4 regions of the Streptomyces sp. NPDC029014 genome follow, and region 4 is predicted to be linked to each of the others. Evidence: riboswitches for the same ligand, from Rfam matches in the RefSeq annotation. Region 4 holds a riboswitch; each other region holds the start of a gene.
What was found. Region 4 has a riboswitch for cobalamin ahead of cobN (cobaltochelatase subunit CobN). Riboswitches for the same ligand answer to the same signal wherever they lie in the genome.
Positions count from the first base shown of each region.

Region 1: it holds a riboswitch for cobalamin, as region 4 does, so the genes downstream of both, ACZ4VL_RS15280 (energy-coupling factor ABC transporter permease) here and cobN (cobaltochelatase subunit CobN) in region 4, are expected to answer to the same signal.
Region 2: it holds a riboswitch for cobalamin, as region 4 does, so the genes downstream of both, ACZ4VL_RS11710 (ribonucleoside-diphosphate reductase subunit alpha) here and cobN (cobaltochelatase subunit CobN) in region 4, are expected to answer to the same signal.
Region 3: it holds a riboswitch for cobalamin, as region 4 does, so the genes downstream of both, ACZ4VL_RS08890 (ABC transporter substrate-binding protein) here and cobN (cobaltochelatase subunit CobN) in region 4, are expected to answer to the same signal.

Region 1 is NZ_JBVHVT010000023.1:71,027-78,132, forward strand. It holds gene ACZ4VL_RS15255 (L-serine ammonia-lyase) at 1-71, shown strand, start outside; gene ACZ4VL_RS15260 (hypothetical protein) at 358-684, shown strand; gene ACZ4VL_RS15265 (SsgA family sporulation/cell division regulator) at 862-1,269, shown strand; gene ACZ4VL_RS15270 (AMIN-like domain-containing (lipo)protein) at 1,417-1,947, shown strand; gene ACZ4VL_RS15275 (flavodoxin family protein) at 2,006-2,761, opposite strand; cobalamin riboswitch at 3,093-3,290, shown strand; gene ACZ4VL_RS15280 (energy-coupling factor ABC transporter permease) at 3,319-4,011, shown strand; gene ACZ4VL_RS15285 (energy-coupling factor ABC transporter substrate-binding protein) at 4,016-4,366, shown strand; gene cbiQ (cobalt ECF transporter T component CbiQ) at 4,370-5,119, shown strand; gene ACZ4VL_RS15295 (energy-coupling factor ABC transporter ATP-binding protein) at 5,116-5,937, shown strand; gene ACZ4VL_RS15300 (PadR family transcriptional regulator) at 6,006-6,614, shown strand; gene ACZ4VL_RS15305 (EF-hand domain-containing protein) at 6,700-6,912, opposite strand.
Region 2 is NZ_JBVHVT010000017.1:11,709-18,814, forward strand. It holds gene ACZ4VL_RS11710 (ribonucleoside-diphosphate reductase subunit alpha) at 32-2,443, opposite strand; cobalamin riboswitch at 2,593-2,721, opposite strand; gene ACZ4VL_RS11715 (GNAT family N-acetyltransferase) at 2,746-3,279, opposite strand; gene ACZ4VL_RS11720 (Uma2 family endonuclease) at 3,358-3,942, shown strand; gene ACZ4VL_RS11725 (YbdD/YjiX family protein) at 4,037-4,240, opposite strand; gene ACZ4VL_RS11730 (carbon starvation CstA family protein) at 4,237-6,390, opposite strand; gene ACZ4VL_RS11735 (GntR family transcriptional regulator) at 6,582-7,106, opposite strand, start outside.
Region 3 is NZ_JBVHVT010000012.1:20,252-27,357, reverse strand. It holds gene ACZ4VL_RS08915 (helicase associated domain-containing protein) at 1-349, opposite strand, end outside; gene ACZ4VL_RS08910 (sigma-70 family RNA polymerase sigma factor) at 474-2,324, opposite strand; gene ACZ4VL_RS08905 (bifunctional 4-hydroxy-2-oxoglutarate aldolase/2-dehydro-3-deoxy-phosphogluconate aldolase) at 2,566-3,228, shown strand; gene ACZ4VL_RS08900 (PfkB family carbohydrate kinase) at 3,329-4,318, shown strand; tRNA gene ACZ4VL_RS08895 (tRNA-Trp) at 4,365-4,441, shown strand; cobalamin riboswitch at 4,525-4,661, shown strand; gene ACZ4VL_RS08890 (ABC transporter substrate-binding protein) at 4,698-5,690, shown strand; gene ACZ4VL_RS08885 (FecCD family ABC transporter permease) at 5,687-6,775, shown strand; gene ACZ4VL_RS08880 (ABC transporter ATP-binding protein) at 6,772-7,106, shown strand, end outside.
Region 4 is NZ_JBVHVT010000024.1:38,723-45,828, reverse strand. It holds gene cobN (cobaltochelatase subunit CobN) at 1-2,195, opposite strand, end outside; cobalamin riboswitch at 2,233-2,370, opposite strand; gene ACZ4VL_RS15615 (hypothetical protein) at 2,912-4,492, shown strand; gene ACZ4VL_RS15610 (precorrin-8X methylmutase) at 4,489-5,136, shown strand; gene ACZ4VL_RS15605 (precorrin-2 C(20)-methyltransferase) at 5,133-6,653, shown strand; gene ACZ4VL_RS15600 (cobalt-precorrin-6A reductase) at 7,068-7,106, opposite strand, start outside.

The DNA.
Region 1 (7,106 bases), on a different contig from region 4:
GCGCCGACATGAAGGTCAAGTACAAGGAGACGGCCCGCGGCGGCCTCGCCGTCAACGTCATCGAGTGCTGACCTGACCCGGTCTCCGTACGGACGGGACCCCGGGCGCCGCGGCGCCCGGGGTCCCGTGCGTTGCCCGGCGGCCACTCGCCCGACCTGCGGCAACCGCCCGGATTTTCCCGGACGTCGAGGTTTGGCGTGGATTGATCACGCTTCAGGGCGAACCGTGGGGGCTGGGGGTGGTACGGGATGATCCCGGTGCGCAAGGGTGATCACGTGACGTCGCGGCCACACCCCGGCGGCCGGCCAACCGCCGTGGACCGCAGCCCTTTCTCGTACGGAGGACCTCACCCTCACCATGGCAAGCACCCGTAGCGCCCGCGCGATCGCCGCGCTCGCCGCGCTCCCCCTCGCCGCCCTGCTCTGCTCGGGCACCGCCCAGGCCGACAGCGGGGCCGGGGCGGGGATCTCGTCGAACGCGGCCGCCGCCGAGATCTTCGGCAGCGGCGTCTTCGGTTCGAACGCCGGCAACTCCTCGACCACCCAGCAGGTCGCCACCGGCTCCGGGGCGACCAACCAGAGCAACGGCGTCCAGCTGGGCGGAACCGACTCCGCGACCGTCGGACAGAGCAACGGGAACGTTCCGCTCGTCGTCGCGCCCGTCCCGGTCGAGCCCGTTCCGTAGCCGCCCGGTGACCCTGCGGGCCCGCCCTCCGGCCGGAGGGCGGGCCCTTCCCGTTCCTGTGCGAGGACGGGTCCGGGGACCCCCGGACCCGGGACTTTCGACCCGGTGGTGCGGGCCCGGAGGTGGACTAGCTTCACGAGTGTCCCCCGTCACACCCCGAAGAGAGGGGAACCGGCCGTGGCCGTCATCGAGCACCGCGTCCTCCCCATCCGCCTGGAGGCCGCCCCCGAGCCCGTCCCGCTGCAGGCGGCCTTCACGTACCGCTGCGACCGGCCCTGGGAGCTCGCCCTGGACTTCCAGGGGGCGGGCCGGCACCTGGCGCGCTGGGTGTTCTCCCGGGACCTCCTGCTCGACGGGGAGGCCTGCGCCACCGGCGCGGGCGACATCCGGGTCTGGCCCCGCCGGCGCCGCAGCGAGCCGCGGGTGTACCTGGCCTTCAGCAACGGGGAGCAGAGCTGCGTGGTCTCCGCCCGGGCCAAGGACGTCCGGGCGCTGTGCCGGCGACTGGTGGAGCTGGTGCCCCGGGGCGAGGAGCAGCGGCACTACGACCTCGACGCGGAGCTGGACGGCCTCCTGATCCGGTGACGCGTCGGCCGCGCGTCGGCGAGGTGCCGGTTCGGGCGATTTCGACGGAATAAGAAATTTAGTCGATTTTGCCGCAACCATCGACGCGCAGCGGGTGTCTCCGGCAGTGACACAGGTCCCCGTCTCTTGAGAACCAGGGGGGACGTCATGAACCACCTCCGCCGCCGGCAGACCGTGGCCCTTGCCACGGGGGCCCTCCTCACCGCCGGAATCGCCCTCGCCGCGCCCGCCTCCACCGCCCCGGCCCCGGCCGCCGCGGCCTCCGGGCGCGCCACCGTCCCGCTCGTCGTGAACGCCCGCTGGGCCGGGCACTGCGCGTACGACCGGATCGTCGTCGACCTGCGGGGACGCGTCCCCGACGTCGAGGTCACCCGCGTCCCGCGGCTGTACCGGGACGGGTCCGGCGAGCCCGTCCCGCTGGCCGGGAAGCACTTCCTCCAGATCCGTCTGCACCCCGCCGACGCACACCTGCGCTCCGGCGAGAGCACCTACCGCGGGCCGAAGCTCGCCACGATCGACCTGCCCGCCCTGAAGGGCTTCGCCATGACGGGCGACTTCGAGGGGTACGTCACCTTCGGCGCCGCCTTCGACAGCAAGCCGTCGTACACCTCGTTCACCCTGCGCTCGCCCGACCGGTTCGTGCTGGACGTCGCGCACCGCAACGTGTGCTGCGGCTGAGCCGAGCCCCCGTACGGCCGGACGGCCCTGCGACCGTCCGGTCGTACGGCCCGGGCCGTCAGCGGTGCTCGGGGTTGGGGAAGTCGAAGCGGCAGCCGGCGTCCCAGGCCGAGCGCTGGTTGCCGTGGGCGGGGATGCCGCCGGAGTGCTTGAGCAGGGCCGCCAGGTGCATCAGGTTCCACGACATGAACGTCGTGTTCCGGTTGGTGAAGTCGTTCTCCGGTCCGCCCGAGCCCGGGTCAAGGTACGAGGGGCCCGGACCGGCCTCGCCGATCCAGCCGGCGTCGGCCTGCGGTGGGATCGCGTACCCGAGGTGCTGGAGGCTGTAGAGGACGTTCATGGCGCAGTGCTTCACGCCGTCCTCGTTGCCGGTGATCAGCGCACCGCCGACGCGCCCGTAGTAGGCGTACTGGCCGTGCTCGTTCAGGATCGAGGAGCAGGCGTAGAGCCGCTCGACGACCTGCTTCATGACGGAGCTGTTGTCGCCGAGCCAGATCGGCCCGCACAGGACGAGGATGTCGGCGTCCATGATCTGGCTGTACAGGACCGGCCACTGGTCGGTTTCCCAGCCGTGCTCGGTCATGTCCGGCCAGACTCCGGTGGCGATGTCGTGGTCGACGGCGCGGATCAGGGAGGTCCGGGCGCCGGCCGCCTCCATGACGGCCCGGCTGCGCGCGATCAGGCCCTCCGTGTTGCTGGTCTCGGGCGAGCGTTTGAGCGTGCAGTTGACGTAGACGGCGGTCAGGTCGGAGTAGTCGAACGCCCCGGCGTCCGTCCCCCGCTGCGGGTGCGCGGTGTCGTGTTCGGCGGCCACCCTCCCAGCCTGCGGGGACGCCGGCCCCGCGGCGAACGGAAGGCGCCCGTCCGGGGTGGTCACTCCCGGCCCCTCGCGGCCGGACGCTCCGGCCACCCCTCCCGACCGCACCCCGCACACGCCCCGGCGGCGCCGGTTGGAGCGCATGAACGGAAGAGCGCCCCAGCACGCGCCGGTCCCTCCAGACGGCCGACCCGAGCCGGAACTTCCGCGCCCCTGCCGCCGTTTCGCCCGCCCGCCCCCAGCACACCGGTACGCCGCCGACCCTAAGCGGAATCCCCGGGCCCAACAGGCGGGCCGGAGCCGGGTTGTTACGGGTCCACGGGGCCGATTAGGGTCATCAGGCCTTGGTGTACGGGAAACCGGTGCAAGACCGGTGCGGCCCTCGCCACTGTGAACGGGAAGTCCGGCTCCACTCCTGCGGGAAAGCCACTGGGCAGCGCGGGTAGGGACCCGCACCGCCCGGGAAGGCGGAGCCAGGGCATCAGTACCCGTGAGCCAGGAGACCGGCCAGGGCGCGTTGTCCATCCACGAGGTGCTGGAGAGGTCTCCCACTCATGCATATAGCCGAGGGGTTCCTGCCCCCTTTGCACGCGGCCGCCTGGGGCGCCGCGTCCGCTCCCTTCGTCGTCCACGGGGTGCGCGCCCTCACCCGCGAGGTGAAGGCCAACCCCGAGAGCACCCTCCTGCTCGGCGCGTCCGGCGCGTTCACCTTCGTCCTGTCCGCACTGAAGATCCCGTCGGTGACGGGCAGCTGCTCGCACCCCACCGGGACCGGGCTCGGCGCGATCCTGTTCCGGCCGCCCATCATGGCGGTGCTCGGCACGATCACCCTCCTCTTCCAGGCGCTGCTGCTCGCGCACGGCGGACTGACCACGCTCGGCGCCAACGTCTTCTCCATGGCCATCGCCGGACCCTGGTCGGGGTACTGCGCCTACCTGCTGCTGCGGCGCTTCAACGCCCCGCTGATGGTGTCCGTGTTCTTCGGCGCCTTCTTCGCCGACCTCGTCACCTACTGCGTGACCTCGGTCCAGCTGGCGCTGGCCTTCCCGGACCCGGGCACGGGCTTCCTCGGCGCGCTCGCGAAGTTCGGCGGCATCTTCGCCGTCACGCAGATCCCGCTCGCCGTGAGCGAGGGCCTGCTGACCGTCCTCGTGATGCGGCTGCTGATGCAGTCGAGCAAGTCCGACCTGGTCCGGCTGGGCGTCGCGAAGCTCACCGGCCGCTCCGAGCAGAAGACGGCGGTGTGACGCGATGAACCCGAGCCGGAACACGAAGATCAACGTTCTGCTGCTGCTCCTGGTGGCGGCGCTGGCCGTCCTGCCCCTCGCCCTGGGCCTCGGCGAGGGCAAGGAGGAGCCCTTCGCGGGCGCCGACGCGCAGGCGGAGGCGGCCATCACCGAACTGAAGCCGGACTACGAGCCCTGGTTCTCCCCGCTGTACGAGCCCCCGTCCGGGGAGGTCGAGTCGGCCCTGTTCGCCCTCCAGGCGGCCCTGGGCGCGGGCGTGCTCGCGTACTACTTCGGCGTCCGCCGGGGCCGCCGCCAAGGCGCGGCCGCCGCGGCGGCGGGCGGCGACGCCCCGGCTCCCACCGCGGAGTCGTAGCCGGTGCTGCCGATCGACGTGGCCGCGCACAGCAGTCGCTGGCGGGGCCGCCACCCGCTGGAGAAGGCGCTGCTCGGGCTGGGTCTGACGGTCAGCGCCCTGTGCCTGCCGCCCTGGCCCGGCGGACCGCTCGTGGCCGCCGCGACCCTCGCCGTGCTCCTCGGGCCGGCCGGGGTCGCCGGGCGGCAGCTGTGGCGGGCCTTCCGGATCCCGCTCGGTTTCTGCTTCACCGGGGCGCTGCCGCTGCTCGTCGCGCTCGGCGGCCCGGCGGGTCCGGTCTCGCTGGCCCCGCACGGGCCGCGGCTCGCCGCCGAACTGCTGCTGCGCACGTCCGCGGCCTCGCTCGGGGTGCTGCTGTTCGCGTTCACCACGCCGGTGTCGGACGTGCTGCCGCGGCTGGTCCGGGCCGGGGTGCCGGCGCCGGTGGTGGACGTGGCCCTGGTCATGTACCGCATCGGCTTCCTGCTGCTCGACTCCCTCGCCCAGGTGCGGCGCGCGCAGGCGGCCCGCCTGGGGAACGCGGGCCGGGCGGCGGCGTGGCGTTCGGTGGCCGGGCTCGCCGCCACCTCGTTCGTACGGGCCTTCGACCGCGCGGCGCGGCTCCAGTCGGGCCTCGCCGGGCGCGGCTACGACGGTGCACTGCGGGTGCTCGTCCCCGAGGCGACGCTGTCGTGGCGCTTCCTGGCGGCCTCGGCGGCCCTGCTCGCGGCCGTGGCCGCGCTGACTCTCACCCTGAAAGGGCTGTACCTGTGAACCCGTTGGTGGAACTGGCCGGGGCCGGCTACGCGTACGAGGACGGCCCGGCGGTGCTGACCGGCGTGGACTTCGCGATCGCCGAGGGCCGGGCGCTGGTCCTGCTCGGCCGCAACGGCAGCGGCAAGACCACGCTGATGCGGCTGCTCAGCGGGGGCCTGCGGCCCGGCTCGGGCGAACTGCGGCTGGACGGGGCGCCCGTCGCCCACGACCGGGCGGGCCTGACCCGGCTGCGGACGGCGGTCCAGCTGGTGGTCCAGGACCCCGACGACCAGCTGTTCGCCGCCTCGGTGGAGCAGGACGTGTCCTTCGGCCCGATGAACCTCGGCCTGCCCGCCGCGGAGGTACGGGCCCGGGTGGACTCCGCGCTGGCCGCGCTCGACATCACCGCGCTGCGGGACCGCCCCACGCACCTGCTCTCGTACGGGCAGCGCAAGCGCGCGGCGATCGCGGGCGCGGTGGCGATGGCCCCGCGGGTGCTGATCCTCGACGAGCCGACGGCCGGACTCGACCCGGACGGGCAGGAGCGGCTGCTCGACACCCTGGCGGGGCTGCGCTCGCGCGGCACCACCGTGGTGATGGCCACGCACGACGTCGAGCTGGCGGTGCGCTGGGCCGACGACGCGGCCGTCCTGACCCCGGCGGGCATCCGCTTCGGCCCGGCCGGGAAGCTGCTCGCCGAACCGGAGCTGCTCGCCGCGGCGGGCCTGCGCCAGGCCTGGTCGCCGGCGGTGGCGGCGTTCCTGCGGGCGCGGGACCTGCTGGAGCCGGACGCGGCGGGCCCCGGTACCCCCGAGGCCCTGGCCGCCTGGCACTAGGGCGGTCACGGCGCCGGTGCCCGGCACCAGTCCCCGGCGCCGGAGTGCGGCGAACCTAGGATGACGGCATGTCGCTGCCGCACGCCATCCTCACCGCCCTGCTCGAGAAGCCCTCGTCCGGGCTGGAACTGACCCGGCGGTTCGACAAGTCGATCGGGTACTTCTGGTCCGCGACGCACCAGCAGATCTACCGCGAGCTGGGCCGGCTGGAGGAGGCCGGGCTGATCCGGGCCCTGCCGAGCGAGGTGCCGGTGCGGGGTCAGAAGAAGGAGTACGAGGTCCTGCCCGCCGGCGGCGCGGAGCTCGCGCGGTGGATCGGCGAGAGCCAGGACCCGAAGGCCATCCGGGACCCCCTGCTGCTGCGGGTCCGGGCCGCGGGCGTGGCCGGGGTGCAGGGGCTGGCCGCGGAGCTGCGGCGCCATCTGGAGCTGCACCGGCGGCAGCTGGCGCTGTACGGGGCGATCGAGGAGAAGGACTTCCCCCCGGAGCGGGACTCCGACGAGGACCGGCTGCGCCGGCTCGTGCTGCACGGCGGGATCGGCCTGGAGACGTTCTGGCTGCGCTGGCTGGAGGAGGCCCTGGCCGAGGTCGAGGACATCGCCCGGCCGGGCGGAGCCGCGGACGCCGCCTCGGATGCCGCCGCGGGCGCCCCGGGCGAACCGGGCGGCGCGCCGTAGGACGCGGCCGCGCGGGCCGGTCCGGCGGGCAGGCCGCAGCCCCCGTACCGCCGGCGGGGCGGTACGGGGGCTGCGGTGCGGGGCCCTACTTGTTCAGGGAGGCCCAGAACTCGTCGAAGCTCATCAGGCCGTCGCCGTTCGTGTCCTTGGCGGCGATCACGGAGTCCGCGACCGGGCCCGTGACGAACGGGTCGCCCATCTCCGCCATGGCGTGACGGAACTCGTCGGCCGTGACGAAGCCGTCGCCGTCCGCGTCGAACCTGCCGAACGTCGCCCGTGCGCTCTCGATGTCGGCCACTGGGATCCACCCCTTCTTGGTGCTCGTTGACCGGCTCAGGGTAGCGCCAGTCGGGAACGACCGCCGCTACCGGGTCCCGTTCAGGCGGCAGAAAGAAATTCAATTACCGTTCCGTAGCGCGGAAGCGGCAATTTCCGGCCGAGAAATCCTGCTCGGGCTTGTCACGTTCCGGGGTCACCGCATAACGTACCGAC
Region 2 (7,106 bases), on a different contig from region 4:
CCAGGGGTGGTGGTCGGGTGGCGGGTGGGGATTACTGGCAGGCCTCGCAGGACTCGGGGTTCTCAAGGGAGCAGGCCAGTGCCTCGGCGTCGAGGGCCTGCGGGAGGGGCGTGGCGGTCTCCGGTACGGCGGCCGGGACGGCGGTGCCGGACGCGGCGCGGGCGATCCTCGTCGCCGGACGCGAGCGCAGGTAGTACGTGGTCTTCAGGCCCTGCTTCCAGGCGTACGCGTACATCGACGACAGCTTGCCGATGGTCGGCGTCTCCATGAACAGGTTCAGCGACTGCGACTGGTCCAGGTACGGCGTACGGGCCGCCGCCATGTCGATCAGGCCGCGCTGCGGGATCTCCCACGCCGTGCGGTACAGCTCGCGGACCTCGGCCGGGATCCAGTTGAAGCCCTGGACCGAGCCGGAGGAGTCGCGCAGCGCCTCCCGGGTCTGGGCGTCCCACACGCCGAGCTTCTTCAGGTCCTCCACCAGGTAGCCGTTGACCTGGAGGAACTCGCCCGACAGCGTCTCGCGCTTGAACAGGTTGGACACCTGCGGCTCGATGCACTCGTACACGCCGGCGATCGAGGCGATCGTCGCGGTCGGCGCGATGGCCAGCAGCAGCGAGTTGCGCATGCCGGTCGTCGCGATGCGGGCGCGCAGCGCGTCCCAGCGCTCCGGCCAGGTGAGCTCGACACCGTAGTGGTCGGGGTGCAGCACGCCCTGGGCGGTACGGGTCTGCTCCCAGGCCGGGAGGGTGCCGTGCTTCTCGGCGAGGTCGGCGGAGGCCTCGTAGGCCGCCAGCATGATCCGCTCGGCGATCTTCGTGGAGAGGGCCTTGGCCGCGGCGGAGTCGAAGGGCAGGCGCAGCTTGAAGAAGACGTCCTGGAGGCCCATGGCGCCCAGGCCCACCGGGCGCCACTTGGCGTTGGAGCGGCCGGCCTCCTCGGTCGGGTAGAAGTTGATGTCCACGACCCGGTCGAGGAAGGTCACGGCGGTGCGGACGGTCTCGTCCAGGCGCTCCCAGTCCATCTCGCCCGTCTCGGCGAGGACGAACGCGCCGAGGTTGACCGAGCCGAGGTTGCAGACGGCCGTCTCGCCGTCGTTGGTGACCTCGATGATCTCGGTGCACAGGTTGGAGGAGTGGACGACCGTGCCCGGCAGGGCGGTCTGGTTCGCGGTCCGGTTGGAGGCGTCCTTGAAGGTCATCCAGCCCTGGCCGGTCTGCGCGAGGGTGCGCATCATGCGGCCGTACAGCTCGCGGGCCGGCATGGTCTTCTTGGCCAGGCCCGCCTGCTCGGCCTTGACGTAGGCGGCGTCGAACTCGTCGCCGTACAGGTCGACCAGCTCGGGCACGTCGGCCGGGGAGAACAGCGACCACTCGCCGTCGGCGTTCACGCGGCGCATGAACTCGTCCGGGATCCAGTGCGCCAGGTTCAGGTTGTGCGTGCGCCGGGCGTCCTCACCGGTGTTGTCGCGCAGCTCCAGGAACTCCTCGATGTCCGCGTGCCAGGTCTCCAGGTAGACGGCGGCGGCACCCTTGCGGCGGCCGCCCTGGTTCACGGCGGCGACGGAGGCGTCGAGGGTCTTCAGGAACGGGACGATGCCGTTGGAGTGGCCGTTGGTGCCGCGGATCAGCGAACCGCGGGCGCGGATGCGGGAGTACGACAGGCCGATGCCGCCGGCGTGCTTCGACAGGCGCGCGACCTGGTGGTAGCGGTCGTAGATCGAGTCGAGCTCGTCCAGCGGGGAGTCCAGCAGGTAGCAGGAGGACATCTGCGGGTGCCGGGTGCCGGAGTTGAAGAGCGTGGGGGAGGACGGCAGGTAGTCCAGGCGGCTCATCAGCCGGTACAGGGAGGCGACTTCCTCGACGGCCTCGATGCCGTCGTTCTCGGCCAGGCCGCAGGCCACGCGCAGCATGAAGTGCTGCGGGGTCTCGATGACCTGGCGGGTGATCGGGTGGCGCAGCAGGTAGCGGCTGTGCAGGGTGCGCAGGCCGAAGAAGCCGAAGCGGTCGTCGGCGCCCTCGCCGAGGGTGTGCTCGACCAGCGCGTCGAGGCGGCTCGCGTGCAGCCGGACGAACTCGGCGGTGCGGTCGGCGATCAGGCCCTCGCGGTGACCGACCTCGACCGAGGCGGAGAAGGAGGTGGCGCCCTGGCCAGCCGCCTCCTCGGCGACGGCGATCGTCAGCAGGCGGGCGGCGAGCCGGGAGTAGGCCGGGTCCTCGGAGATCAGACCTGCCGCGGCCTCGGTGGCCAGCCCGCGCAGCTCGGCCTCGTCGGCGGCCGCGCTGCGGCCGCGCAGGGCGGCGGCGGCGACCCGGCCGGGGTCGGTGTCGGGAAGGTCGGCGGTCAGCTCGGTGAGGGTGCGCAGCAGCGCGGCCCCGGGGCCCCCCTCAGTTCCGTTGTCGGACGGGTCGGACTCGGCGCGCGGTGCGGAAGGCGCGATGGTCACGGGGGGAGCTCTCCCTCGCTCGGCTCCGGGACGGCGGCGGTGCGGGCGCGAGCGGGCGCGCGCGGGCAAGGGCCCGTGGGAGGGCAGCACCGCGCGGCGTCCGCAGGCCCTACCGCGAGGCCCGGACGTGGTCGGCACCCGGTTCGGTCGAGCCGGGCGCGCCGTCGGCAGGTCGTCGGACTTCGGTGACACCGATGGGTGTACTTCATACCGTTGCGGGACAGTTCCGGATTCGCACCGGATTCCCCTGCGGCGACAGCGAGGATGAGCATACATGTGGGGGGAGGTTTCTGTGTGACCCCCTAGATGTTGTGTCCGCCCCTTTGCTGAGCGTGGCCCCACAGCTCCAGTCGGTAGGTGAGCAGGGTCAGTGCGGGGATCGGGGACCAGTCCAGTTCCGGGGTGCGGACGAAGCCCAGACGGGCGTAGATCCGCTGGGCGCCGCGCATCGCCGGCTGAGTGGAAAGGGTCAGCGCGGTGACCCCGTCGAGGGCCCGGGCCCGCTCGATGCACGCCCGTACGAGGGCCTCTCCGACGCCCGCGCCGCGCGCCCCGGGCGCCACGGCGAGCATCCGGAACTCGGCCTCGTGCGGGCCGGCGACGTCGGCGAGGGGGCTCCCGGGCGGGGCGAAGGTCACCCCGCCGAGCACCTCCCCGTCCCGGACGGCGACCAGCACCTCGCCGTCGGCGGCCCGGCCGGCCACGTCGCGCAGGACGTTCAGGTAGGTGTCGTCCTCGTTCTGGTCGAGCAGCCCGTCCCCGGTGTAGGCCTGCCCGGTGATCTCGCCGATCCGTTCGTACTCGTCGGTCTCGGCGATGCGGATGTCGATGTCCATGCCGCCGAGTGTGCCGGACGCGGGCGGGCGCCCGGGGCTATCGTCAGGGACAGCACCGTCGAGAAAGGCGAGCGAGGCATGAGCGTGATGACTCACCGGCCCCACATGCTGACAGAGGACTTCGAAGCCGTGGCGCGCATAGCGGCCCAAGAGAGGGAGGGGACGCGGCTGGAGTTCATCGACGGGATCATCAGGAGCAAAGCAATGCCGGACGGCGACCACGGGCGCATCATCCAGTGGCTGCTCAAGGTCTGCATGCAGTCACGGCCCGATCTGTTCCTGCACCCTGGCCAGGGGATCAAGGCGCAGGAGTACCGGGACGGGCGGGCGATCCCCGACGCGGTACTCGCGCACCCGGATGCTTTCGTCGGGCAGGGCGACTGGGTCGACCCGGCCCCGATCCTCATGGTCGTCGAGGTGACCTTGTGGGACTCCGACACGCAGCGCCGCGACCACGTCGAGAAGCCGCGTGCCTACGCGGAAACCGGCATTCCCGTCTACCTGCTCATCGACCGGGCCAAGGGCGAGGTGTCCGTCTACACCCAGCCCAACGGCCGGCGCTACGAGAGCGCGCACATCGTGCCGTACGGAATGGACATCGTCCTTCCCGACCCCGTCGGCATCACCCTCCAGACGGACGTCCTCAAGGACTGGGCGCGCTGATCCGGCCGCAACGCGCCGAGGGGCCCCGCCGGATGCGGCGGGGCCCCTCGGCGTGCGACGTGCGACGTGCGGCGTGCGGTGGTGCGGCGAGCGCTCAGCAGCAGCGGAAACCCTCGCGGGGGTCCGCCTCGCGGGCGTCGGTGCGGGCCCGTTCGAAGGCGCGGCGGGTCATGACCTCGGCGTCCGGATCGTGGGAGCGGGCGTGCACGACGTACCGGTCGTACGCCGCCTCGCCGGAGAACTCCCGCAGGTAGAACCGCGCCTTCGCCAGCGCGCCGCGCACCGCGCCGCCGCTCACGCCACGGGCTCCTTCGCGCGGCCGCCGCCCGAGTCGAGGCCGGCGGCGGCGAGTTCGGCCCGTTCCTGCGGGGTCGCGAGGAGCCCGGCCGGAGCGATGATCTTCGACTCGGTCCACGGGACCTCGGTGAGCCGCACCGATGCGGGGCTGCGGACGGCCCGGATGCAGGTGCGGGCCGCGTCCAGCAGCACGATGACGATCAGGACGGCGAACAGGCCGGACAGGACGCCGTCCACGGTGGCGTTGAGGACCACCGTGTGCATCTCGTCCATGTTCTTCGCGGGTGCGAGCACCTTGCCGGCGTCGATGCCGTCCTGGTACTTGTCGCGCTGGGCGAAGAAGCCGACCTTCACGTCGTCCGAGAAGATCTTCTGCCAGCTCGCGGTGAGGGTGACGGCCACGTCCCAGGCCAGCGGCACACCGGTCACCCAGGCCCACTTCAGCCGACCGGACTTGACCAGCAGGGTCGTGCAGACGGCCAGGGCCACCGCCGCGAGCAGCTGGTTCGCGATGCCGAACAGCGGGAAGAGCTGGTTGATGCCGCCCAGCGGGTCCTTGACGCCGACCCACAGGAAGTAGCCCCAGCCGCCGACGACGAGGGCGCTGGCCAGCCAGACGCCGGGCTTCCAGCTGATGTCCTTGAAGGACTTGTGCACGTTGCCGAGGGTGTCCTGGAGCATGAACCGGCCGACGCGGGTGCCCGCGTCCAGCGTGGTCAGGATGAACAGCGCCTCGAACATGATGGCGAAGTGGTACCAGAAGGCCTTCATGCCGGCGCCGCCGACGACGGCCGAGAAGATGTCCGACATTCCGAGTGCGAAGGTCGGCGCGCCGCCCGTACGGGACAGCAGGGTGGCTTCCTCGACGTCCTTCGCGGCCTGGGCGAGGAACTCGGGCGAGACGCTGAACCCGAGGTTCGTCACCGCCTCGGAGGCGGTCTGGACCGTGGTGCCGACGACCCCGCCGGGGGAGTTGACGGCGAAGAACAGGCCGGGCTCGATGATGCAGGCGCAGATCATCGCCATGACGGCGACGAAGGACTCGGTCAGCATGGAGCCGTAGCCGATGACCCGGACCTGGGTCTCCTTCTGGATCATTTTCGGGGTGGTGCCCGAGGAGACCAGGGAGTGGAAGCCGGACAGCGCGCCGCAGGCGATGGTGATGAAGACGAAGGGGAACATCGACCCGGCGAAGACCGGGCCGTCCCCGCGGGCGGCGAAGTCGGTGATCGAGGGCATCCGCAGCGTCGGCATGGCGATGACCACGCCGAGGGCGAGCATCGCGATCGTGCCGATCTTCATGAAGGTGGAGAGGTAGTCGCGGGGCGCGAGCAGCATCCACACCGGCAGCACCGAGGCGATGAAGCCGTACGCGACCATCCAGATGATCAGCGTCTCCTTCTCCAGGGTGAAGGTGTCCGCCAGCGAGGACTCGGCGACCCAGCCGCCCGCGACGATCGCGAGCAGCAGCAGGGCGACGCCGATGACGGAGACCTCGGTGACCCGGCCCGGCCGCAGCACGCGCAGGTAGAAGCCCATGAAGAGGGCGATCGGGATGGTCATGCCGATGGAGAAGACGCCCCAGGGCGAGTGCGCCAGCGCGTTGACGATGACCAGGGCCAGCACCGCCAGCAGGATGATCATGATGGCGAACACGGCGACGAGGGCGGCGGCTCCGCCCACGGGGCCGATCTCGTCCCGGGCCATCTGCCCGAGCGAGCGGCCGTCGCGCCGGGTGGAGAAGAAGAGGGTGACCATGTCCTGGACGGCACCCGCGAAGATCACGCCGGCGACGATCCAGATGGTGCCGGGCAGGTAGCCCATCTGCGCGGCGAGCACGGGGCCGACGAGCGGTCCGGCGCCCGCGACGGCGGCGAAGTGGTGGCCGAAGAGCACCCGGCGGTCGGTCGGGTGGAAGTCGACACCGTTGTCGAGGCGTTCGGCGGGGGTGGCCCGGGTCCTGTCGACCCGCAGGACCCGGTCCGCGATGAAGCGCGCGTAGAAGCGGTAGCCGATGGCGTACGAGCCGAGCGCGGCGGCGAGCAGCCAGGCGGCGGAGACCTCTTCGCCGCGGGAGAGTGCGAGCACGGCCCAGCCGATGGCCCCGACGAGGGCGACGAGCACCCAGACGGCGATCGACTTCGGGGTCATGCGGCCTGCTGCGGAGGGCGAGTCCGGTGCCGTGTCCGAACTCGCCGCGCTCCGTTGGGTGTCTGTTGCTTCCGGTTCCGGCATGACCCTCGTCCCCTCGTTGATCATCTGCGCAAGCGCAGGGAATCTACGGGGGCCGACCGGTGAACGTAAGCCCCCGTCCGTATAGCGGAACGAGAGTCAACTACGGATCAGACGGCGGGGCGCTGGAGTCGGGCGACGAATTTGTAACGATCTCCGCGGTACACCGACCGCACCCACTCGACGGGCTCCCCGTCGGCGTCCAGGGAGTGCCGGGAGAGCATCAGCATCGGCAGGCCGACGTCCGTACCGAGCAGCCCGGCCTCGCGCGGGGTGGCCAGGGAGGTCTCGATGGTCTCCTCGGCCTCGGCGAGCCGTACCCCGTACACCTCGGCGAGGGCGGTGTAGAGCGACGTGTACTTGGCCAGCGAGCGGCGCAGCGCGGGGAAGCGCTTGGCCGACAGGTGGGTGGTCTCGATGGCCATCGGCTCGCCGCTGGCGAGGCGGAGCCGCTCGATGCGCAGGACGCGCCCGCCCGCAGCGATCTTGAGCAGTCCGGCGAGGGTGTCGTCGGCGGTCACGTAGCCGATGTCCAGGAGCTGCGAGGTGGGCTCCAGGCCCTGCGCCCGCATGTCCTCCGTGTAGGAGGAGAGTTGCAGCGGCTGGGAGACCTTGGGCTTGGCCACGAAGGTGCC
Region 3 (7,106 bases), on a different contig from region 4:
CCCAGCGGGCCAGTTCGGCCGGATCCGTGGTGGCGGGCACGCCCGCCTCCTCGGCGCGCAAGGAGCACACCGCGAAGGCCCGGCCGGTGCGGCCGCCCGCCCGCCAGGCGGCGACCGTCTGCACGAGCAGGTCGAGGGAGGGGACGAGCACCAGCACCCGCGCGGCCCCCAACTCCTCGGCCGCGCGCACGGCGACCAGCGACTTGCCGGAGCCGGTCGCCATGATGACCTGGGTGCGCAGCCCGGCCTCGGGCAGCCTCCCCCCGGCGGGCAGCGCCAGCGCCCGCACGACGGCGTCGACCGCCTCGCGCTGGTGCGGACGCAGCTCCTGCCGCGCGGTACGTGCCACCACGCCTCCCCGTCTTCCTGCGAGCTGCTCGTCAAGTGCCCGCTGATCTGCTCGTTCCGCTCCAGGTCCTATCCTGCCGCGAAGCTGAAGCAGCCGCGGGGAAGGCGGCGGGGGCGGCGCGGCGTCACCGGGCGCCGAAGTTCTGCGTCCACCAGGGGCCGCCGGAACCCTGGTGCATTCCCACGCCTATGTCCTTGAACGAGCAGTTCAGTATGTTCGCCCGGTGGCCGGCGCTGTTCATCCAGGAGTCCATCACCGACTCGGGCGTCTGCTGGCCCTTGGCTATGTTCTCCCCGTACGTGGACCAGCGGTACCCGGCAGCCGTCGTCCGGTCGCCCGGATCGCTGCCGTCGGGGCTGGTGTGCGCGAAGAAGTTCCGGCCCGCCATGTCGTCGGAGTGCGCCTGAGCGGCCGACCGCAGCTGCGCGTCGTCCCTGAGCGGGCCGCAGCCGGCCTTCGCCCGCTCGGCGTTGACCAGGGCCACCACCTGGCCCACGGGCCCCTGGGGTGCGGGCCCCGGGATCGGGTCCGAGGTGCGGGGCGCCGTCTTGGACGGGGTCGGCTTCGGGCTCGGGCCGGCGCCGTCGGCGGAGGGGCTCGGCGAGGCGGACGCCGACCAGGAGGGGGACGCGGAGGCCGGGGCGGAGGCGGAAGCGGACGGCGAGGCCGCCCCCGACGCCGTGGCGGCCGCCGACTCCGGAGCCGAGAGCGCGTTCACCGGGGCGGCGGTGTCCCGGCCGTCCTCGCCGCCCGAGCCGGGGAAGCCGCCGAGGTAGGCGAGCCCGCCGCCCGCGACGCACGCGGCGAGCACCGCACCGCCGACCGCCCGGCGGCGGCTGCGCCTGCGCCTGCGCAGCAGACTGCGGCCGCCCGTCACGGCCGCGTCCGGGTCCGGTTCCGTGTGCGGGAGGCCGCCCTGCGCGGAAACGGTGGGGACCAACTGCGTGGCCGCGTCGGCCAGCTCCGTACCGCCGAATCCCGCGCCGCCGGAACCCGTACCGCCGGAGCCCGGGTGGCCGAGGCCGGAGCCGCCGAGCCCGGTACCGCCGTCGCCGCCCGTGTGAAGGGCATCCCCCGGATGGCCGGAGCCGCCCGGGTGGGCGCCCGCATAGTCACCCGGGTGGGCGGAGCCGCCCGGGTGGATCGGGTGGGCCGCGCCCGCGGGGGCGAAGCCGCCCGTCGCGGCGGCCGCCGACCGTACGCCGTCCAGCAGGGCCAGCGAGACCGGCACCAGCGCCAGGCCCGCCAGCAGGCCCTCCGCCGGGAGCAGCCCGCCCCACAGCCCCGCGCACCGCATGCACTCCCGCGCGTGCCGGGCTATTCGCTTGCGCCACAGCGTGGACGGGTGCCCGTCCCAGCCGGCCGTCACCGCCTGCAGCATCTCGCACGGGGGCTGCGCGTCCAGGGCCCGCTCCACCACCCGCGCCGACTCCAGCTGGGCCTTCATCCGCTGCACCCGCACCGCCGTGTGCTGCGGGGACAGCTCCAGCGCCGTGGCCACCTCGGCCCGGGTCAGCTCGCCCGCACACTCCAGCCACCACAACGACAGCAGCGCCCGGTCGTCGGGCTCCAGCCAGCGGGTGGCCCGCGCCGTCTCGCGCCGCTGCCCCTCCAACTGCAGCCGTACGACGGTCAGGTCCACGAAGTCGGCGCCGGGGTCGGCGAGTTCCCAGGCGGCCTCCAGGCCGCTCTCCCCGGGCGCGGTACGCCGGGCCTGCCAGTACGCCCGTACGCGGTTCATCGCAATGGCCACCAGCCAGGACCGGAAGCTGTCGTCGGCGCGGAGGGTGCCCAGACCGTCGAGCGCGCGCAGCATCGTGTCCTGCACGACGTCGTCCACGTCGACTGACCCGTTCAGGGCACGCCCGACGACGTTGTAGACGAGCGGTAGGTAGGCGCCGACCAGCTCGTCCTGCGCGCGGGGATCGCCCGCGCGGGCGGCCGCGACCAGCTCTGCCGTGTGCTGTGTAGTCATATGAGGTTCCCTGTCCGTACCGGCGGTCGATGATGCCCGATACCAGGGAGACCGTCGAGCAGCGGCCGGATAACAGTTATTCGGAGGAAGATTTCGAAAACCGGTTTCGGGTGGGCGGGTCGAGGGGCGGCAGTGGCCGGGCAGCGGGGCGCGGGGCGGCCCCGTCGGGTCCCCGGCTTCTGCGGAACCCGGCGACAGGCCAGGGCGGGCCCGATAGGGTCTGCGCAAGGAGTTCCGTCGCGTGGAACGACCGGGGGGTCGCCTCGTGTCCTGCCATCCTTACGCAGCCCTCGCCGCCCAGCGACTGCTGCCGGTGCTGCGCACTCCGGGCGTGGACGACGCCGTCCGCCGGACCGAAGCCCTACTGGCCGCCGGCTGCCGGGTGGTCGAACTGACCACCACGACCCCCGGTTGGGCGCGGGCCGTCGCCCGGGTCGCGCCGCTCGCCGACGCGCACGGCCGCCCCGCGATGATCGGGGTCGGCACGGTCACCGCCGCCGGGCAGGCGGAAGCCGCCCTGGACGCCGGCGCCGCCTTCCTGGTCTCCCCGTACCCGGCCCCCGAAGTCCGGGACACCGCTGCCCGGCGCGGGGCGGTGTTCGTCGAGGGCGGCTTCACCCCCGGCGAGATCGCCGCCGCGGTGCGGTACGCGGGCGCCGCCAAGGTGTTCCCGGCGCACCTCGGCGGCCCCGGCTTCATCCGCTCCCTGGCTGCCGTGCTCCCCGCGGCCGTCCTGCTCCCGACCGGCGGCATCCGGCCCGCCGAGGTCCGGGACTGGCTCGACGCCGGGGCCGCGGCCGTCGGCATCGGCAGCGGCCTGCCGGACGATCCCGCGGAACTGGCCGCCGTCTTCGCGGAGCTGGCGGGCCCGTGCTGCGCCGCCTGCGAGGGGACGGGCCGCTGAGATGCCGGGCGGGTACGCGGACGGTGGCGCGGTGGATGCGGGCGGCGGCCCGGGCGAGGGGTTGGCCGGCACCCTGGACGCAGCCGGGGACGAGGGGGCCGTGGCAGACCCCCGGTACGACGTGGTGGTCCTCGGCGAGGTCCTGGTCGAGATCCACGCCGACACCGCCCTGCGGGCGGCCGCCGACGGCAGCCCGGCCCGGATCTCCTACTCCGGCGACGCCCTGAACGCCGCCGCGGCCGCCGCGGCGGCGGGAGCCCGGACCGCCCTCCTCACCGTCGTCGGCGATGACGAGCTCAGCGTTCCGCTGCTGCGCCGGGTCGCCGAACTCGGCGTGGACACCGCCCACGTCCACCGGGCCCCGCGGCCCAACGGGGCCTACCTCCTCGCTGCCGACACCACAGGCGCCCGCGAGTTCGTCTACTGGCGTACGCACAGCGCCGGATCCACCCTCTCGCCCGGACACGTGGAAGCCTGGCGGAACGTGCTGACCGGAGCCGGGGCCCTCATCACCAGCGGGATCACCGGTGCCCTGTCGGCCGGCAGCGGCGAGGCGGTGGTGGCCGCCGCCGAGACCGTGCACCGGGCAGGCGGGCACGTCTCGTACGACCCCAACTTCCGGCCCCGGCTGACCGGCCGGGCCGCGGCCCGGCAACTGCTGGCGCGGGTCGCCCCGCTGACCGGACTGCTGAAGACCTCCTGCCCCGACGACGCGCTCGCCCTCGTGGGCACCGCCGACCCCGGCGCCGCCGCAGCCCGTTACCGCGCGCTGGGCGCCCGTACGGTCGCGGTCACCGCGGGGGCGGACCGGCTGCTCCTGGACGACGGGACGCGGGCCGAGTACCACTCCGTGCCCGTCAACCCGGCTCCGGTCGACGCCACCGGAGCCGGGGACTGCTTCACCGGCACCGTCACCGCCCGGCTCGCCCTCGGCGACAGCCTCGCCGACGCCGTGGCCCACGGCATCGCCGCCGCGTCCCTGTCGGTCTCCGGGCGGGGCGGCACCGGCCGCGTCCCCACGTTCGCCCAGACCGCGGCCCTGGCCGCCACCCACCGCCGGCGCCGCGCCCCGGGGGACACGCACCCTTAATCGAGTGGATCTTCTCGCCGCGACATGGCATGGTTGTCCTCATCGAAGGGGTGTAGCTCAGCTGGTCAGAGCGTCGGTCTCCAAAACCGAATGTCGCAGGTTCGAATCCTGTCGCCCCTGCCACGGTGAACCGGTGGTTCACGTGTGAAGGCCCAGGTCCGGGTTGGCGGACCTGGGCCTTCGTCATGTCACCGCGCGTTCCGTGGCGTCTGGCAGACTGGTGTGGACCAACTCGGCGGTGCAGGACAGGAAACCGGTGCGAATCCGGTGCGGTCCCGCCACTGTGACCGGCCCGCCTCCCGCGGGCCGGAAGCCAGATACTGACGCACCGCCTCTTCACGTCGACCAGGGGACGAGGATCCCCCGGAGAGGCTTCGCCATGCCGCGTTCCCGCGCCCTGCTGCGTGCACTCGCCCCGATCACCCTGCTGGTACCGCTCGCCGCCTGTGGCGGGTCGAGCGGGGCCGGTCAGGGCGCCGCCCCGGGGAAGGCCGCCGCGCCCGGGTTCCCGTACACCACCGTCAACTGCGGTGTCACCAGCACCTACCAGGCCCCGCCGCAGCGGGCCGTCACCATGAACCAGCACGCCACCGAGCTGCTGCTCGCGCTCGGCCTGCAGGACCGGATGGCCGGGACCGCCTACCTGGACGACGCGGTGCTCCCCGCCTACGAGCCCGCCTACGACCGCATCAAGGTGCTGGCGAAGGAGTACCCGTCCAAGGAGGTGCTCCTCGGCGCCAACCCGGACTTCGTGTACGGCGGTTACTCCAGCGCCTTCGACAAGGCGCAGGGCCGCGACCGCGCGGCGCTCGCCGGGGCGGGCATCGACACCCGGCTCAGCGTGGAGTACTGCACCGACGGCCCGGTCGGCCTGGACCAGCTGAAGACCGAGATCACCGAGGTCGCCCGGACCTTCGGGGTGCCCGAGCGGGGCGAACGGCTCATTGCCGAGGAGCAGCGCCGCATCGACGCCGTCACGGCCCGGGTCAAGGACAGGGGCCGGCCCTCCGTCTTCGTCTACGACTCCGGCCAGGACAGTGCCTTCACCTCGGGCGGCCACGGCATCGGCAACGAGATCGTCTCCTTGGCCGGCGGGACGAACACCTTCGCCGACCTGGGGGACACCTTCGGCGACGTGTCGTGGGAGAAGGTCATCGAGCGGAGGCCCGAGGTCGTCCTCATCTACGACTACGGCGGCACCACCGTCGAGGCGAAGAAGCAGCGCCTGTTGAACGATCCGGCGCTCGCGGAGGTTCCCGCGGTCAAGAACCGGCGGTTCGCCGTGCTGCCGCTGTCCTCGGCCGTCCTCGGCGTGCGCGTCGCCGACGCCGTCGAGTCCCTGGGTCGCCAGCTCCACCCCGACGCCCCGTGACCCGCCCCCGTACGGGTCCTGGCCGCCGCCCGCCCGTCGCCGTGGTCCTGTTCGTCCTGGCCGCCGCGCTCCTCGCGTCGGCCGTGGCGGGGTTGGCCCTGGGGCCGGTCCGGATCGCCCCCGGGCAGGTGCTCGACCTGGTGCTCCGCGGACCCGGTCCGGGCGGCGGGGCGTTCGGCTCCATCGTGTGGGACGTGCGGATGCCGCGGGTGCTCCTCGGCGCCGTCGTCGGTGGCGGCCTCGCGGTGGCCGGCACCGTCCTGCAGGCCCTCGTCCGCAACCAGCTCGCCGACCCGTTCCTGCTGGGTGCCTCCTCGGGTGCTTCGGCCGGCGCGGTCCTCGTCATCGTCCTCGGGGCGGGAGCCGGCACCGCGGGCGCGGGGAGTCTCGCGGGCCTCGCCGGAATCGCGGGCGGGGCCGGGGTGCCCGCGGCCGCGTTCGCCGGGTCGATGTGCGCGCTCGTCGCCGTGTACGCGATGGCCCGGCGCGGCGGGAGCATGACGACCGGGCGGCTGGTCCTCGCCGGCGTCGCCGTCCAGTACGTCCTGTCCGCGCTCACCAGCCTGGTGCTCGTCCTCGCCGCCCGCCCCGACCAGGTGCGGTCCGTCCTCTTCTGGACCCTGGGCGGCCTCGGCGGCGCCCGCCCGGACGAACTGGCCCTGCCCGCGGCGGTGCTGGCCGCCGGCACCGCCCTGTTGATAGCCCTCGCCCGGCCGTTGGACCTGCTGCTGGCGGGGGAGGAGGGTGCGCACACCCTCGGGCTGGACGCGGGCCGCTTCCGCGCCGCCGTCTTCGTCCTCGTCTCCCTCGTCGTCGGGGTGCTCGTGGCGTACAGCGGGGCGATCGGCTTCGTCGGGCTGATGGTGCCGCACGCCGCCCGGATGGTCGTCGGGGCCGCGCACCGGGCCCTGCTGCCGGTCGCCGCCCTCGGCGGGGCGGTGTTCCTGCTCCTGGCCGACCTGATCGCGCGTACGGCGGCGGCGCCCGAGGAGATACCGGTCGGCGTGGTCACCGCCCTGGTCGGCGGACCGTTCTTCCTGTGGATGCTGAGGCGTTCCACGCGCACCGAGGGGGTGCCGGCATGACCGCGGGCGGGCGCGCGCACCCGCTGGACCTCACCGTCGACGGCGTGGGGTACACCACCGGCGGACACACCCTGCTCCACGGAGTGGACCTCACCGCCCGGCCCGGCGAGACGGTCGGCGTGGTCGGCCCCAACGGCAGCGGCAAGACCACGCTGTTGCGCTGCGTGTACGGCACCCTGCGGCCCACCACCGGCCGTGTCCTGCTGGACGGCGCGGACGCGGCGGCGCTCGGCGTCAAACACCGGGCCCGGCGCACCGCGGTCGTCCCGCAGGACGCGACCGGCCTGCTCGGACTGACCGTCCGCGAGGTCGTCGCCATGGGGCGCAGCCC
Region 4 (7,106 bases):
AGGCCGAGCGCCTCGCGCAGGCCGGGCAGAGCGGTCGTACCGCCCCAGATCTGGCGGGCCCGCAGGATCGCCAGGACCAGGTTGACGCGGGCCTCGCCGTCCGGGGCACCGCCCAGCACGTGCAGACCGTCACGGATCTGGGCGTCCTTCACCTCGCACAGCCAGCCGTCGACGTGCAGCAGGAAGTCGTCGAAGCCGTCGTCGTCCGGACGCTCCTCCAGACCCAGGTCGTGGTCGAGCTTCGCCGCCTGGATCAGCGTCCAGATCTGCGCGCGGATCGCCGGCAGCTTCGCCGGGTCCATCGAGCTGATCTGCGCGTACTCGTCCAGGTGCTGCTCCAGGCGCGCGATGTCGCCGTACGACTCCGCGCGCGCCATCGGCGGCACCAGGTGGTCGACCAGGGTGGCGTGCACGCGGCGCTTGGCCTGCGTGCCCTCGCCCGGGTCGTTGACGAGGAACGGGTAGACCAGCGGCAGGTCGCCCAGCGCCGCGTCGGGCGCGCACGCCGCCGACAGGCCGGCGTTCTTGCCCGGCAGCCACTCCAAGTTGCCGTGCTTGCCCAGGTGGATCATCGCGTCGGCGCCGAAACCGCCGTCCTCGGCGCCGGCCTGGATCCACCGGTACGCGGCCAGGTAGTGGTGCGACGGCGGCAGGTCCGGGTCGTGGTAGATCGCGATCGGGTTCTCGCCGAACCCGCGCGGCGGCTGGATCAGGATCAGCAGGTTCCCGCGGCGCAGCGCCGCCAGGACGATGTCACCGTCCGGGTTCTGCGAGCGGTCCACGAACATCTCGCCCGGCGCCGGACCCCAGTGCTCCTCGACCTGCTCGCGCAGCTCCGCCGGCAGCTCCGCGAACCAGCGCCGGTAGTCGGCGGCCGGAATGCGGACCGGGTTGCGGGCCAGCTGCTCCTCGGTCAGCCAGTCCTGGTCGTGGCCGCCGGCCTCGATCAGGGCGCGGATCATCTCGTCGCCGTCACCGGAGACCAGACCGGGGATCTCCTCGGCCGGGCCGAAGTCGTAGCCGGCGTCGAGGAGGGCGCGCAGCAGCACCATCGCACTGGCCGGGGTGTCGAGGCCGACCGCGTTGCCGATCCGCGAGTGCTTCGTCGGGTAGGCGGAGAGGACCAGCGCGATCTTCTTGTCGGCGCGGGCGATGTGCCGCAACCGGGCGTGGCGCACGGCGATCCCCGCGACCCGGGCGGCCCGCTCGGCGTCCGCCACGTACGCGGGCAGGCCGTCCTCGTCGAACTCCTTGAAGGAGAACGGGACGGTGATCAGACGGCCGTCGAACTCGGGCACGGCGACCTGCGTCGCGGCGTCGAGCGGAGACAGGCCCTCGTCGTTCTCCTCCCACGCACTGCGCGAACCCGTCAGGCACAGCGCCTGCAGGACCGGCACGCCCAGGCCGGCGAGCGCGCCCGCGTCCCAGGACTCGTCGTCGCCGCCGGCGGAGGCGGTCGCCGGGCGGGTGCCGCCGGCCGCGAGCACGGTGGTGATCACCGCGTCGGCCCCCTCCAGGGTGGCCAGCAGCTCCGGCTCCGGGGTGCGCAGGGAGGACACGTACAGCGGCATCGGGGAGCCCCCCGCCGCCTCGATCGCGTCGCACAGGGTGTGCACGAAGCCCGTGTTGCCGCTCATCTGGTGGGCACGGTAGTAGAGCACCGCGATGCGGGGGACGGGGGTGGGCGTGGGGGTGGGGCTGGAGGTGGGTGCGGGTGCGGCCGTCGGCGCGGGCGTGCCGGGGGCCGACGGCTTCGGGCGCTCCAGGGCGCCCCAGGTGGGCGCGGCGGCCGGCGGCTCGAAGCCGTGGCCGGTGAGCAGGACGGTGTCGGACAGGAAGCGGGCCAGCTGCTCCAGGTTGGCCGGGCCGCCGTGCGCGAGGTAGGCGTGCGCCTCGGCAGCGATGCCGATCGGCACCGTCGACGCCTCCATCAGCTGCGCGTCCGGGGCCTGTTCGCCGGTCAGGACGACGACGGGGCGGGTCTGCTCGGACGCCAGCAGCAGGTCGAGGCCGTCCTGCCAGGCCCGCAGGCCGCCGAGCAGGCGTACGACGACCAGCTCGACGCCGTCGAGGAGGCCGGAGAGGTCGTCGAGGGGAAGGCGGGAGGGGTTCGCGAACCGGTACGGCACCGGGCCGTCCGCGGCCGCTCGGGCGCTGAGCAGATCGGTGTCGGACGTCGACAGCAGCAGGATCATGCGGCGGCAGGCCTTCCTCGGGGTTTCCGCGCCCCGGGCAGTGAGGACGGCGGGAGTTCCTGACTCACCCGGATCGGCGGCTGCTCTGCCGGGTTCACAGTGGCGGGACCGCGCCGGAATCGCACCGGGCTTCCTCCCATGTCGCCGTCCTCGGCGATGAGCGGGCCGAATGGCACGCCGAAGGTCATCTTAGGTGCCGTTTCCCCTGGCCGGGAGTGGGGGTCACCACGCACCCACCGCCCGCGACGGCCGGGGCCGCGGAGCCGGGACACCGCTGGTGGGGAGGGGCGGGGAGGGGTGGGGACGGGCCCGCGGGGGGCCTTCGCGGTGTGGGGGGCGGGGTGGGCGGGGGTGGGTGTGTGGGGGGCATGCGGGGGTGCGATGGGGGTGTGCGGCGGGCGACGGGGTGCGCTGGGGCGACGGGGTGCGCTGGGGGTGCGGTGGGAGCGGTGGGAGCGCACTTCTGCCGTGCGATGGCTGCACGCCCCGGCCCGGCCGGCCACGCCCGCCCCGTCGGTGCTCCCGCGCCACGACCGCCGTGCCCCGTCCCGCCCCCCGCCCCCCGGCCCCCGCGACCTCGCTCCCACCACGTGCCCGTTCGGCCTCCGCCCCGCGGAACCCGTGCCGGTTGCCGGTTGCGGGTTGCCGGTGGCCGCAGGTCGGAGGTGGTGACGGCCACAGGTCGGGGGCCGGGATTCGTGGGTATGCTCGCCGCCATGCCCACACCCCCCTCCGCCCCCGCCGCACGGGACGAACCCGTCATACGGGAGCGCGGTGACGCCTGCCCCGGCGCACTGCGCCTCCACGCGGCCGACGACGGGTACCTGGCCCGGGTGCGGATCCCCGGCGGGATGCTCGGCGAGGACGCGGCGCTGCTGCTCGCCGACGCCGCCGACCGGCTCGGCGACGGGCACATCGACCTCACCTCGCGCGGCAACGCCCAGCTCCGCGGGCTCGGTGCGAGCTGCGGTGGCGAACTGGCCGGGGTGCTGGACCGCGCCGGGCTGCTGCCCGCGCCCACCCACGAGCGGGTCCGCAACATCGTCGCCTCACCGCTGACCGGCCTGGAGCTGCCGGTGCTGCCGGACGTGGCCCCGTGGGTGGGCGAGCTGGACCGACTGCTGTGCGCCGACCCGGCCGCGGCCGCCCTGTCCGGCCGCTTCCTGTTCGCCCTCGACGACGGCCGCGGTGACGTGGCGTCGCTGGACGCGGACGTCACCGTCATCGCCCGCGGCGACGAACACGCCCACGTGTTCGTCGCCGCCACGCCCACCGCGCAGATCGCCGACCCGGCTGCCCAGGGCGCAGTGGCTGCCGGTCCGGCGTCCGGCGGTTCGGTGGCTGCCGGTTCGGCGTCTGCCGGTTTGGTGTCGTCCGGTTCGGCGTCCGCCGGTCCGGTGTCCGGCGTCGGTGCGGCGGGCGGCCCCGGGGGCGGCGTCGGATCCGGAACGGCCCGCGGTTCCGCGGGCGTTGCGGTGCCGGCGGTGCTCGTGGCCGCGGCCGATGCGCCGCGCGCCGCGGTGGTCGCCGCCCGGTACTTCCTCGATGCGGCCCGCGCGGCTGGTACCCGTGCCTGGCGGGCCGTCGAACTGCCCCCCGAACACGCCCTGAGCGCGGCCGGGTTGGCTGCTCGGTTGGCGGCCGTCGGCGTTCCGGCCACCGTTGTGCCCGTGCCCGTGCCCGTGCCCGTGCCCGTGCCCCTGCCCGTGCCCCTGCCCGCCGCCGGCGTTGCTTTCACGGACGGGCCCGGGCCCGAGCCCGGGGTCGTCGTCGGGCCCGGCGGGGCCGCCGCGCTCAGCGTGCTCGCGCCGCTCGGCCGGTTGACCACCGCCCAGTGGCGGCTGCTGGCCCGGCTCACCGGCCGGATGCGGCTCACGCCCTGGCGGGGGATCGTCGTCCCCGGTCTGGCGGCCGACCGGGCCGCCGAGGCGCTGGCGGCCCTCGCCGACGCCGGGCTCGTCACCGCACCCGACGACCCCTGGCGTTCCGTCACCGCCTGCACCGGGCGGCCCGGTTGCGCCAAGTCCCTGGCCGACGTCCGCGCCGACGCCCGGGCCGTCGCGGCCCGCGCGACCGGACCGCTGCCCGTGCACTGGTCCGGCTGCGAACGCCGCTGCGGCCACCCCCGCGGCACCGCGTGGGTCGACCTCGTCGCCACCCCCGACGGCTACGCCCTCTCCGCCCCCGCCGGCAGCCCCCCGCACCACGGCGGCGGCCTCAAGACTTCCGACCAGCTGGCCGCGGCCCTCGCGTCCGCACGCCGCACCACCTCCCACGACGACGCAGCGAAGAAATGAGCGAGTACACAGTGTTCGAGTACGAGAAGGACGGCGCGGAGATCTACCGCCAGTCCTTTGCCACGATCCGCGCAGAGGCGGACCTCTCCGGGCTGCCCGCCTCCGTCGCGCAGGTCGCGGTACGCATGATTCACGCCTGCGGAATGACCGACCTGCCCCGGGACCTCGGCTACACCCCGGACGTCGTCCTGCGCGCCCGCGCCGCCCTGCACGCCGGGGCGCCCATCCTCTGCGACGTACAGATGGTCGCCAGCGGTGTCACCCGCAAGCGCCTGCCCGCCGACAACGAGGTGATCTGCACCCTCTCCGACCCGGCCGTCCCCGCCCTCGCCCAGCGCATGGGCACCACCCGCAGCGCCGCCGCCCTCGAAGTGTGGCGCGACCGCGGCCTGTTGGAGGGCTCCGTGATCGCCGTCGGCAACGCGCCGACCGCCCTCTTCCGACTGCTCGAAATGATCGAGGAGGGCGCGCCGCGCCCCGCCGCCGTCATCGGCGTGCCCGTCGGCTTCATCGGCGCCGCCGAGTCCAAGGACGCCCTGGCAGCCCACCCCTCGGGCCTCGACCACCTCGTCGTCCGCGGCCGCCGCGGCGGCAGCGCCATCGCGGCCGCCGCCCTCAACGCGATCGCGAGCGAGGAAGAATGACCACCAACAGCACGAGTGCTGGTACCAGCAGCGCCAAGGGCCGTCTGTACGGGGTGGGGCTCGGGCCCGGCGACCCGTCCCTCATGACCCTGCGCGCCGTCGAGGTCATCGGCGAGGCCGACGTCGTCGCGTACCACAGCGCCCGCCACGGCCGCTCCATCGCCCGTTCCATCGCCGCCCGCCACCTGCGCGCCGACCACATCGAGGAGCCGCTGGTCTACCCGGTCACCACCGAGACCACCGACCACCCCGGCGGCTACCAGGGCGCGATGGAGGAGTTCTACGAGGCCTCCGCCGCCCGCCTGGCCGCCCACCTGGACGCCGGCCGGACCGTCGCCGTCCTCGCCGAGGGCGACCCGCTGTTCTACGGCTCGTACATGCACATGCACAAGCGGCTCGCCGACCGGTACGAGGCCGAGGTCATCCCCGGCGTCACCTCGGTCAGCGCCGCCGCCGCCCGCCTGGGCACCCCCCTCGTGGAGGGCGAGGAGGTGCTCACCATCCTCCCCGGCACCCTGCCCGAGGAGGAGCTCACCGCGCGCCTCGCCGCCACCGACTCCGCGGTCGTCATGAAGCTCGGCCGCACCTTCCCGGCCGTGCGCCGCGCCATGGAGGGCAGCGGCCGTCTCGCCGAGGCCCGCTACGTCGAGCGCGCCACCATGGAAGGGGAGCGGACCGGCGTCCTCGCGGACACCGATCCCGACACGGTTCCCTACTTCGCCGTCGCCGTCGTACCCAGCCGGGTCGGCAACCCCGGCAGCGTGCCGTCCGGGCCCGGCGAGGTCGCCGTCGTCGGCACCGGGCCGGCCGGGCCGCTGTGGCTCACCCCCGAGACGCGCCGGGCGCTGTCCGACGCCGAGGTCCTCATCGGCTACACCACCTACCTGGACCGCGTCCCCGCCCGGCCGGGACAGGTCCGGCACGGCTCCGACAACAAGGTCGAGTCGGAGCGCGCCGAGTTCGCCCTCGACCTGGCCCGCCGCGGCAAGCGGGTCGCCGTGGTCTCCGGCGGCGACCCGGGCGTCTTCGCCATGGCCACCGCCGTCCTGGAGGTCGCCGCGCAGCCCGAGTACGAGGACGTCCCCGTACGGGTCCTGCCGGGCGTGACCGCCGCCAACGCGGCGGCCGCCGCGGCCGGGGCGCCGCTCGGCCACGACTACGCCACCGTTTCGCTGTCCGACCGGCTCAAGCCGTGGGACGTGATCGAGGAGCGGCTGCGCGCTGCTGCCGCCGCCGACCTGGTCCTCGCCCTGTACAACCCGGGCTCGCGCAGCCGGACCTGGCAGGTCGCCAAGGCGCGCGACCTGCTGCTGGAGCTGCGCTCCGCGCAGACACCGGTGGTCGTCGCGCGGGACGTGGGCGGGCCGGAGCAGTCCGTGCGCATCGTGACGCTGGGGACGCTGGAGCCGTCCGAGGTCGACATGCGCACGATCCTGCTGATCGGTTCCTCGCAGACGCAGGTCACGCAGCGCCCGGACGGGTCGTCCGTGACGTGGACCCCACGCCGTTACTCCTGAGGGGTGGGTGGGCCCGGGCTCTGCCCGGGCCCGCGCCGTACGGGCGTGTCCCGCTCGGGCGGGGTCGGTGGGGGGTCCGGGGGTTTCCCGGCCGCCCATTGTCCTTCCGGTGCGGGCCGGCCCGTCAAGGGCGCTCCTCCTTCGTCGTCGCGTCGCTGCGCGATGGCCTCCGGCCACCCTTGACCGGCCGACCCACCCCGGAATGCCAAAGAGCCGCCGGGAAGCCCCCGGGGAACGGGCCGGGAGGTTCGTGTCAGGGGTGCGGCATCTTGGATGCGGCGGCCTGTGGTCCCGTGCCCCGTTGCCTGTGCCTCCGGATCCGATCGGATGAGCGGCCGTGTGTGGTGAGCCGCGGTCGGCGCGTCGGATCGCTACGTGCTGCTCATTGATCGGCGGCTGGCGGGGGTCGGTGGGTCATGGCGTGCTCGTACAGCGCGTGGCGTGCTCGTACAG